3 regions of the Pantoea sp. X-Soil-ISGK-421 genome follow, and region 2 is predicted to be linked to each of the others. Evidence: riboswitches for the same ligand, from Rfam matches in the RefSeq annotation. Region 2 holds a riboswitch; each other region holds the start of a gene.
The links. Region 2 has a riboswitch for thiamine pyrophosphate ahead of thiC (phosphomethylpyrimidine synthase ThiC). Riboswitches for the same ligand answer to the same signal wherever they lie in the genome.
Positions count from the first base shown of each region.

Region 1: another riboswitch for thiamine pyrophosphate. It lies ahead of thiB (thiamine ABC transporter substrate binding subunit); the one in region 2 lies ahead of thiC (phosphomethylpyrimidine synthase ThiC).
Region 3: another riboswitch for thiamine pyrophosphate. It lies ahead of thiM (hydroxyethylthiazole kinase); the one in region 2 lies ahead of thiC (phosphomethylpyrimidine synthase ThiC).

Region 1 covers NZ_AP035979.1:738,112-741,818, forward strand. The annotation lists gene thiP (thiamine/thiamine pyrophosphate ABC transporter permease ThiP) at 1-785, opposite strand, end outside; gene thiB (thiamine ABC transporter substrate binding subunit) at 785-1,771, opposite strand; TPP riboswitch at 1,818-1,913, opposite strand; gene sgrR (HTH-type transcriptional regulator SgrR) at 2,051-3,707, opposite strand, start outside.
Region 2 covers NZ_AP035979.1:285,681-289,387, reverse strand. The annotation lists gene nudC (NAD(+) diphosphatase) at 1-600, opposite strand, end outside; gene AC6I8K_RS01305 (Rsd/AlgQ family anti-sigma factor) at 689-1,195, shown strand; TPP riboswitch at 1,431-1,531, shown strand; gene thiC (phosphomethylpyrimidine synthase ThiC) at 1,622-3,547, shown strand; gene thiE (thiamine phosphate synthase) at 3,544-3,707, shown strand, end outside.
Region 3 covers NZ_AP035979.1:2,669,855-2,673,561, forward strand. The annotation lists gene fbaB (class I fructose-bisphosphate aldolase) at 1-597, opposite strand, end outside; gene thiD (bifunctional hydroxymethylpyrimidine kinase/phosphomethylpyrimidine kinase) at 745-1,545, opposite strand; gene thiM (hydroxyethylthiazole kinase) at 1,542-2,327, opposite strand; TPP riboswitch at 2,361-2,455, opposite strand; gene AC6I8K_RS12450 (hypothetical protein) at 2,679-2,882, shown strand; gene ahpF (alkyl hydroperoxide reductase subunit F) at 2,951-3,707, opposite strand, start outside.

The sequences.
Region 1 (3,707 bases), 450 kb from region 2:
GCGGGAATGGCTTTGCTAAAGCGCTGGCTCAGCAATACCAGTAGCAAGCAGCAGCCGAGCTGTAACATTGCCAGCAGCGCCGCGCGACCCGGATCGTAATCGAAATTCAGCGCCTGATAGATCGCCAGCTCCAGCGTGGTGGCCTGCGGACCGCCGCCCAACGCCAGCACCGTGGCGAAGCTGGCGAAACAGAGCATAAAGATCAGCGCCGCTGTGGGCAAAATCTGACGGCGTAGCCACGGCCACTCCAGCAAATGAAATAGATTCCAGCCGCGCAGGCCAAGTTGGGCGGCGACTTGCCGCTGCTCGCCGGGAATGCTCTCCAGCGCTTGCAACAGCAGGCGCGTCGCCAGCGGCAGGTTAAAGAAGACGTGCGCCAGCAGAATGCCCTGCAGGCCGTACGGCGAAAAGTGGTAGTCAAAGCCGAGGGCCGCGCACAGTTGCGCCAGCCAGCCGCTGCGACCGTAAACGCTAAGCAAGCCAAACACCGCCACCAGCACCGGTAGCACCAGCGTCATGGCGCACAGGCGCAGCAACAGATTGCGGCCAGGGAAACGGCGACGATAGAGCGCGCGTGCCAGCAGAATCGCGGGCAGCACCGACAGCAGCGCTGAGAGCAACGCCTGCTCAAACGAGAACAGCAGCACATGATGCAGATAGCTGTCGTCGAGCAGCGCGCGCCAGTCGGTGGCCGGTGCAACCATCACCAAGGCGCCAAACGCCAGCAGCGCTACCGCGCACAGCAATAGCGCGGTGAGCGAACCGGGAATTAACCAACCTGGCATTAGCGGCTAACGGCGCGTTGCCATGCGCTGATCCATGCGGCGCGATGGTCGGCCACGTCGGCTGGCGTGAATTGCAACGCTTTAGCGGGCACCTGTAGCGCTTGATAACCGGCAGGAAGATCGCTTTTGATGACGGGATACATCCAGTTGCCGGTGGGAATGGTCTGCTGGAAGGCAGGAGAAACCATAAACTGCATGAACTGCTGCGCCAGCTTGGGCTGTTTACTGCTGGCGAGTTGTGCGGCAACTTCCACCTGCAAATAGTGGCCTTCGCTGAATTCGGCCGCGGCGTAGTTCTCTTTCTTCTCTTCGATGATGTGATAAGCCGGAGACGTGGTGTAACTCAATACCAGATCGCCTTCGCCTTTCAGGAACAGACCGTAAGCTTCGCTCCAGCCTTTGGTAACGGTAACGGTTTTTTGTGCCAGCTTCTGCCATGCGTCAGGCGCGTTTTCGCCATAGACTTTCTGCATCCACAGCAACAGGCCAAGGCCCGGCGTGCTGGTACGTGGATCTTCATAGATCACGCGCCATTTTTCCGGGCTTTCGACCAGTTCTTTTAGGCTTTTGGGCGGATTCTTCAGCTTGTTTTTATCGTAGACGAAGGCAAAGTAGCCATAGTCGAACGGGATGAAGGTGTCGTTATGCCAGCCATCCGGCAGCTGCAAAGCGTGTGTATCGACGCTGCTTTTAGCAAACAGGCCGGTTTTCTCTGCCGCCTGCACCAGATTGTTATCCAGTCCCAGCACCACATCGGCTTTGCTGTTTTTGCCTTCCATTCGCACGCGATTGAGCAGTGACACGCCATCTTCCAGCGCCACGTACTTCAGCTCGCAGTCGCACTGCGCTTCGAAGGCTTTTTTCACCGCCGGGCCGGGACCCCAATCGGCAGAGAATGAATCGTAGGTGTAAACGGTCAGAATCGGTTTGGCTGCGAAAGCCGGTACAGCAACCAGCAGCAACACAGGCAGAACTTTGTTTAACACTTTGCGCTCCTTGAGGAGAAGATAAGTTGAGTCGCAAAGGATCTGAGGAGTGATACATCTCAAATCCCTACGCCGGTATTAGCCGGATCAGGTTCGACGGGTTTCTCTCAGCCCTGACATCAAGGCACCCCGTTGAGAACGGCTCATTCTAGTCATTTATAGGACAGCGTGAAAGGATCATGGGCCGGAAGTCTTGTTCCATTCTGCTCGGTGTGCATGAATGCGTACCCTACGAAACCGCGTTCTTTAAACGTAGGGTCGCCATTTATGGTCACCTATTTACAGCTCCGGCGGTGCAAACCAGGCCGATTTGAAATCAAACCAGCCGAGTGTATTCAGTCGCACGCCACGCATACTGCGTTGACCTTCCAGCAGCAGCCAATGATGAAAAAGAGGGTGCAGATAGTCGCTGTCGATCAATTGTTTGCTCCATTCAGCAAGGGGTAAATCTTTCTGCCGCCAGCGCGCCGCATCGCCTTGCCAATCAATCGGGATGCAGTGATGCATCAGCGGTAGCTCGAACAGTTGGGCGAATAGCGCGTACTCCAGCGGCAGGGTAAAGTTGACGCTGCCGAGCCAAATGTCACTTTCGCTTTTGCCTTCAAACCACACTTCGTAGCTCACCTCCCGCGTGATTAACTCCACACCGTGCTGTGCCAGCAGCGGGCGCAACGCGTTGGCGATGCCTTCATGCTCGACGTGATGGCTATACCAACTCAGCGTTAGTTGGGTTAATCCTGCCGGTTTGTCGGCAGGTGTGAGATCGCGGCGATGGTGCCAGCGCGGCAGCAGGCCATAGGCCGGGAACCAGTAACGCTGATAGCCAACGCCAGCATGATTTAATAAGGCGATGGGGTTGAACAGATAGCTCACCCAGCGGCGGAAATGCGCGTCGCGGCCCAAGGCAGAACGCTGATCGAACAGCAGAAAATAACAGCCTTCTTCCAGTCGACTCTCTTCCGATTTTTCATCCGCGGTTTCGCCCTGCAGTTTTACCCCGGCATACACCAGTTCATCGCTGATCTCGGGTAGCACCCAAATCGACACATCATCAATCAGCGCGCGATAGCCAAAATAGTCATCAAAGGCGGCAATTCTCAGCTGTGTCTGCTGATTACGCTCCACGCTGTAAGGCCCGGTGCCAATCGGCTGGCGAGAAAACTGACGTAGGGTCGGCCATTCGCGCGGTAGGATCATCGCGCTGACGCTTGCCAGCAGCCATGGTAACCAATCGTCGGGCTGACTAAGATGGATATCCAGCGTCCAGGGCGCGGGCGAATGCAGCTTTTCGATATGTGAAAACAGCGGCTGGCTGCGCACGCGTTCCAGTGAGGCAATGACATCGTCAATCTCCAGTTCACGGCCATGGTGAAAACGAATCGCCGGGCGTAGAAAGAAGCGCCAGTGCAGCGGTGAGGTTTGCTGCCAGTGATGCGCAATATCGGGCTCGATTTCCCCCTTTTCCTCATTTATACGCATCAGACCGTTGAAAATTTGCCTTGCCAGATGGGTTTCTGAACGGCGCAGCGGCGAACCGGGCAGTAGATTAGGCAGCGGACGATAATAAAGCACGCGCAGGATGTGTTTGCCTTGCCGAAAGCTACGGCCTAAATGTGCCGCGATCATCTGGCGCACCTGATTTTTATCGCCCACTAACTGTACTAGCTGATCGATACGATCCTGCTCCAGCAGATCCTCGGCACGCTGTTGCTGGAGTGCCAAGCCGGTGTAGCAGAAACTCAGCATTGAGCGCTTGCCACGTCCCGCTTCCGCCTGCCAAATCAGCCAGCCTTCACCTTGCATGGCGTTGAGCAGGTTACGCATATGCCGACGCGAGCAATGCAGCCGTTCGGCCAACGCGTTCAAGGTCGTTTCCTGATCCTGGCCCTGGCAGCTTTGCCATAAGCGGATGAATTGCTGTTGCAGACGTGCAGAG
Region 2 (3,707 bases):
TAATGACTGCGGAAACGGCCAGGGCTGCGAGGTTACGTAACGCACATTTTTGACCCGGACGTTGCTCTCCTCCATGACTTCCCGCGCCACCGCTTGTTCTAATGTTTCGCCCACTTCGACGAAACCCGCCAGCACGGTATAGATGTTGTTACGATGACGCGCATGATTAGCGAGTAGGATCTCATCGCCACGGCGGATGGCGACGATGATGCACGGTGCAATTTGCGGGTAATAGCGTTCGCGACAGTGATTGCACAAACAGGCAAATTCGCGCTTACTGATGTGCATCTCATGGCCACAATAGCCGCACCAGCGATGCGATCGGTAAAACTCCGCCAACTGCACGCCACGCCCGGCAATTTGGAACAGGCCCACATCCTCATCAATCAGTTGGCGCACTGAGCCCATGCTGTCCGGACGCGATTCGCGTACCAGCCAGACATTCTCGCCCTGCCATTCGCCAATTAACATACCGCTGCTACCACTGAGTCCAAACTCAATGGATAAGCCATACGGCAACTCGCCTTGCGGCAACCAAAGTTTTTGCTCATGGCTGACAATCCACCATCCAGCGTCTAAGCTTGAGATCTCACGTTGCATCTTAATCGTTGTCCTTAGCGTCAAACCGCACGCTGAAACCCTAATATTAAGTGTGTAATAAACAACTATAACCTACCTGGAGCCCCATATGCTTAACCAGTTAGATGACCTGACACAGCGTGTAGGCGGCGGAAATGAATTGGTTGATTCATGGTTGCGTGCCCGCAGACAGTTGCTCGTCACGTACTATGAGCTTGTTGGCATGAAGCCGCAAAAAGATGCGTTAACCACGCTGGATGAACAGGCGCTTGATGCCTTCTGCCACAATCTGGTGGACTACCTTTCAACCGGTCATTTCAGCGTGTATGAACACATCATCAGCGAGATGCAGGGAGATAACCCACTGATGGTTGCTGCGCAGATCTATCCGGCACTCGAGGCGAATACAGACCACATGATGCAGCTCTATGACAGCCACCTGCAGCAAGCTATCAACGACGATAATTGCGTAGATTTTCAAACGGCGCTCTCTGAAGTCGGTGAAGTGCTGGAGTCGCGCTTCACGCTTGAAGATAAACTGGTGCAACTCGCATGGGATAATCAGCTCGCAAGACTGCCGGTTGCCAACGACAGCATCATTGCCCGCCCGGCCTGAATGCCTTCAGTTGTAAAAAACTTGTTATTCCAGAAAAGCCCTCTTATGCTGAAAGGGCTTTTTTAATGTCTTCTTTAACGACAATAAAGAGTCAAATTTTGCGATATAAGCGTAGCGTGCGCAGCGAGTTCACGCTCGGACAGCGCGCAGGGACCGGAGCGTACACGTAGTACGTGACGGTCACGAGCACTGCCCAGGCGTGAAATAGCAAGCAAAGTAGCTTATATCGTAAAACATCAACTTGTCGGAGTGCCCAATGGGGCTGAGACCGTTAATTCGGGATCCGCGGAACCTGATCAGGTTAGTACCTGCGAAGGGAACAAGAGTAGACATCATCAGCACGATGTACGTTGGCGCCCAGCATCGTTTCTGTTACTCCTTCCGAACTCTGGACAAGCAACTTCCAACTTTCACAGGAAAATTGCTATGTCTGCTGTTAAAACCTCTCGTCGTGAACAACGTGCCCAGGCACAAGAATTTATCGATTCCCTGCAGGGAACCGCTTTCCCTAACTCGAAACGCATCTGGATCACCGGCAGCCGCGCGGATATTCGTGTACCGATGCGCGAGATACAGCTGAGCCCGACGCACATCGGCGGCAGCAAAGATAATCCACAGTACGAACAGAATGAAGCGGTACCGGTCTATGACACTGCCGGTGCTTACGGCGATCCTGAAGCGGCGATCAATGTACATCAGGGACTCGCCAGGCTGCGCGCCGACTGGATCGAAGAACGCGGCGACAGCGAAACCATCCACCAGCTGAGTTCACGCTACACCCAACAACGTCTGGCCGATGAAGGGCTCGATCACCTGCGCTTTGAGCATCTGCCACAACCGCGCCGTGCCAAAGCGGGTCGCTGCGTTACTCAACTGCACTATGCACGTCAGGGCATCATCACGCCGGAGATGGAGTTTATTGCGCTGCGTGAAAACATGGGCCGCGAGCGTATTCGTGGTGAAGTGCTGCTACAGCAGCATGCCGGTTACAGCTTTGGCGCCAATCTGCCGGACAATATCACCGCGGAATTTGTCCGTCAGGAAGTGGCCAGCGGCCGTGCCATCATCCCGAGCAACATTAACCATCCGGAAACCGAACCGATGATCATCGGTCGTAACTTTCTGGTAAAAGTGAATGCCAACATCGGTAACTCGGCGGTAAGTTCGTCAATTGAAGAAGAAGTGGAGAAGCTGGTGTGGTCAACGCGCTGGGGTGCAGATACCGTGATGGATCTCTCCACCGGCCGCTATATCCATGAAACGCGTGAATGGATTTTGCGTAACAGCCCGGTGCCGATCGGTACGGTACCGATTTATCAGGCGCTGGAAAAAGTAAATGGAATTGCGGAAGACCTCACCTGGGAGATTTTCCGCGACACGCTGCTGGAACAGGCGGAACAAGGTGTCGACTACTTCACCATCCACGCTGGCGTGCTGCTGCGCTACGTGCCGATGACGGCCAAACGTCTGACCGGTATTGTGTCGCGCGGCGGCTCGATTATGGCGAAATGGTGTTTGTCACATCACACCGAAAGCTTCCTCTATCTGCACTTCCGCGAGATTTGTGAAATTTGCGCCGCCTACGATGTGGCCCTGTCGCTTGGCGATGGCCTGCGTCCCGGTTCGATTCAGGATGCCAACGATGAGGCGCAATTTGCCGAACTGCATACGCTGGGTGAACTGACCAAAATCGCCTGGGAATATGATGTGCAGGTGATGATTGAAGGTCCTGGACACGTGCCGATGCAGATGATCCGTCGCAATATGACTGAACAACTCGAGCACTGCCACGCAGCACCGTTTTACACACTTGGCCCGCTCACCACGGATATCGCCCCCGGTTATGACCATTTCACTTCCGGTATCGGTGCCGCCATGATTGGCTGGTTTGGCTGTGCGATGTTGTGCTACGTGACGCCGAAAGAGCACCTCGGTTTACCGAATAAAGAAGATGTGAAGCAAGGCCTAATTACCTACAAGATAGCCGCACACGCGGCAGATCTGGCGAAAGGTCATCCGGGTGCGCAGATCCGCGACAATGCGATGTCGAAAGCGCGTTTTGAATTCCGCTGGGAAGATCAGTTCAATCTGGCGCTCGATCCGCACACCGCACGCGCCTATCACGATGAAACTCTGCCGCAGGAATCGGGAAAAGTGGCACACTTCTGCTCGATGTGCGGCCCGAAATTCTGCTCGATGAAAATTACTCAGGAAGTGCGTGAGTTTGCCGCCCGCCAACAGGCTGAAGCTCAGCCGATTGAAATGGGTATGGCGCAAATGTCGGATGCCTTCCGCCATCGTGGCGGCGAGCTCTATCACGCTGCCGATACCCTTAAAGAGGACAATGTATGACCGACGCCTTTCCTGCCACAGCGCCAAAATTGGGGCTGTATCCCGTTGTTGATAGCGTGGATTGGATCGCGCGCTTGCTGGAAGCCGGTGTGCGCACCATTCAGCTGCGCATTAAAGATTGCGAGGATCATGAGGTAGAAGATGCCGTACGCGAGGCGAT
Region 3 (3,707 bases), 2.4 Mb from region 2:
CCACAATACCGTCACCATGCCCAGCTCATGCGCACGTTCAAAGGCTGCCGAGATCTCTTCGATCTGCCGACGCGATTGTTCAGAACCGAAGTAGATCGTTGCGCCAACCGCCACCGCGCCCAGATTGAACGCCTGCTCAACGCTGGCATACAACGTCTGATCGTATTGGGTGGGATAACTCAGGGTTTCGTTATGGTTCAGCTTCACCATAAACGGAATGCGATGCGCATAGCGGCGTGCCACCGAGGCCAGCACGCCATAGGTGGATGCCACGCAGTTACAGCCGGCTTCAATCGCCAGCTCAACAATATTCTTCGGATCGAAATAGGCCGGATTGGCGGCAAAGGAGGCGCCCGCTGAGTGCTCAACGCCCTGATCGACCGGCAGAATCGATAAATAGCCGGTGCCCGCCAGACGTCCGGTGTTGTACAGCGTTTGCATATTGCGTAATACGGTGGGAGAGCGATTGTTGTCGATCATGACGCGATCGACATAATCCGCGCCGGGTAAATAGAGGCTATCCGCTGGAAGAGTCATGCAGCGATGTTGAAGAAGGCTGTCCGCTTCTTTGCCCAATAACTGTTCGATGTCCGTCATGTTCGCTCCTGATAAATGGCTGGATTGGAACCGGCCGTTGCCGATTCGCCCCCAACAGCCTGGACCGGAATGCACCAGGCAGGCAAATTGCTGACTCCATTTTTCAGACGGATGCGCAATGAAAAAGCGGCAATCTGGCGTTACGCCCTACCACCACTGATGGAAATGGTGCACCGGCCCAATGCCTTTTCCTACTTCCAGCGAATCGGCGTGCAGCAGCGCTTGCTGCAGCCAGGCTTTGGCTTCTGCCACCGTCGTCACCCAATCATCATGACGCGGACGCAATGCGGCCAGCGCCGCCGACAGCGAACACCCCGTACCATGCGTGTGACGCGTGTTAACACGTGGCGCGGTAAAGCGCTGACGTCCGTCGCGGGTAATCAGCCAATCCGGGCTTTCGGCATCGCTAAGATGTCCGCCCTTCATCAGCACCGCTTCACAGCCAAGATCGAGCAGCGCATCGCCCTGCTGCAACATGGTTTTCTCATCCTGCGCCATCACGCGTCCCAACAGCGCGGCGGCTTCCGGCAGATTTGGCGTGATCAGCGACACCTGCGGCAGCAGCAATTCGCGCACGCTGGCTACCGCATCCGGCGACAGCAGCGCATCGCCGCTTTTGGCGATCATCACCGTATCCAGCACCACAAACGGCAAACGGGCCCGTTTTAGCCGCTCTGCCACTACTTCGACAATCGCGGTTTCTGACAGCATGCCAATCTTAGCGGCATCGATGCGCACATCATCCAGCACCGAATCGAGTTGTGCGCCAACGAAATCAGGTTCGATGCGATAGACCGACCGCACGCCGCAGGTGTTTTGTGCCACCAGCGCAGTGATAACGCTGGTGCCATAAGCGCCCAGCGCGGAAAAGGCTTTGAGGTCGGCCTGAATACCCGCGCCGCCGCTCGGATCGGTGCCAGCAATGGTTAACGCGTTGATGCGTTTCATGCATTCACCTCCAGCGTCCACAACGTATCAAGGAACGCGGCGACAAAACTGCCCGGCCCTTCGACTTTACGCGCGGCCAGCTCACCGGCCAGCGACATCACGCGGCAGGCCGCAGCGACATGTTGCAGGCGATCGCCCGGTAAGCTGCTAAAGGCGGCAACCACCGCCGACAGCGCGCAACCTGTGCCCACCACGCGCGTCATCAGCGGACTGCCACCGGGAATGGCCAGCGTTTGCACACCGTCAGTGACGTAATCGACTTCACCGGTAACCGCTACAACGGTTTGGTAATCACCTGCCAGTTGCTGGGCCGCACTTAGCGCAGCATCCGCATGATGCAGGCTGTCCACACCGCGTCCGCCGCTTGCCTGGTTCGCCAGGGCGAGAATTTCTGAAGCATTACCGCGAATCGCCGCCGGTTGCAGGCTCAGCAACTGTTGGCAGAAGGCGGTGCGCAGCGTTAATGCGCCGACCGCCACCGGATCCAGCGTCCACGGCGTGCCTGCGCTTTGCGCGGCTTGCACCGCCGCTAACATGGCATCACGACGATTGCGCGTTAGCGTGCCGACGTTAATCAATAACGCATCGGCAAAACCCGCAAATTGTGCCGCCTCTTCAGGATCGATCACCATCGCAGGCGAGGCTTGCAGCGCCAGCAGCACATTGGCAGTAAAGGTTTGCACCACGTCATTCGTCATGCAGTGCACCAGTGGCGCTTGCTGACGCAGCAGTTGCAGTGAGTGCGCGAGTTGCGCAGGGGAAAGAAGGTCAGGCTTTTTCATAAGGCTCCCAACCGGCGATCAAGAAGGCGAATGCGGTCAGGCATCTGACTTCCCTACGCTGGCATTATCCAGATCAGGTCAGCGGGTGTATCTCAGCCCTGTTTACAGGGGCACCCCGAGTCATAGCATGCAGGTGTTGCTTCATGCCGCAGACAGGATAATGGCAGCGTTGAAGCTTGTAAATCAGCCGATGTGATGAAAGTGGCGCTGTTGAGTGCCAATTAAAAACCAATCATTTGAGACAAGACTCATTTCAACTTGATAAATATCAAGCTCATTTTGCGCAAAAAACGGCCTAATAGCCCTCCGGATTTGAAGAGAAACCCCGCCCACTCGATTCCGGTAGCGATAATGAAATTAAAATTCTTCAGCTTTATTCCACATGCGCATAAATGGCACAACATCCAAATATCCCGCAAGGGCGCGATTTCTCCCACCGGCAGAACTTATTTTTCCACTCACATTGAAGCGCGTTGTAAACGATGCGGCGAATATCTGAACAAGGTGTATTACCGCGATATCAGTGATGCCGAAGCAAAACGCTGGTTGGGTTAGCAACATCCATATATAAAAAAAGCCCTGCAACACAGATTGCAGGGCTGTTGCGTGGCTATCGCAAAAACTTATTCAGCCGGTTTGGTACGAATCAAATAATCAAAGGCGCTGAGTGAGGCTTTCGCGCCTTCACCGCTGGCGATGATGATCTGCTTGTACGGCACCGTGGTGCAGTCGCCGGCCGCGAACACGCCTTTCAGGCTGGTTTCACACTTGGCATCAATGATGATTTCGCCCATTTTGGTGCGCTCAACCGCACCTTCCAGCCAGGTGGTATTTGGCAACAAACCAATCTGCACGAAGATACCGCTCAGCGCGATTTCGTGGCTGGTCTGGTTATTACGGTCGATGTACGTCAGGCTGGTGACTTTGCTGCCGTCGCCTTTCACTTCGGTGGTCTGTGCATTCAGAATCACATCGACGTTTTTCAGGCTGCGCAGTTTGTCTTGTAGCACTTTGTCGGCGCGCATTTCGCTGGCAAATTCCAGCAGCGTAACGTGCTCAACAATGCCTGCCAAATCGATAGCCGCTTCCACGCCAGAGTTACCGCCGCCAATGACCGCGGTGCGTTTGCCTTTAAACAGCGGACCGTCGCAGTGTGGGCAGTAAGTCACGCCCTTGGTGCGATACTGCTCTTCACCCGGCACGCCCATATTGCGCCAGCGTGCGCCGGTGGCAATGATGATGCTGCGAGATTTCAATACCGCGCCAGATGCCGTTTCAATCGCGTGCAGACCGCCCTCTTTCACCGCTGGAATCAGCTTGATGGCGCTCTGGGTATCAATCACATCCACGTCGTAATCATCAACGTGGGCACGCAGAGAA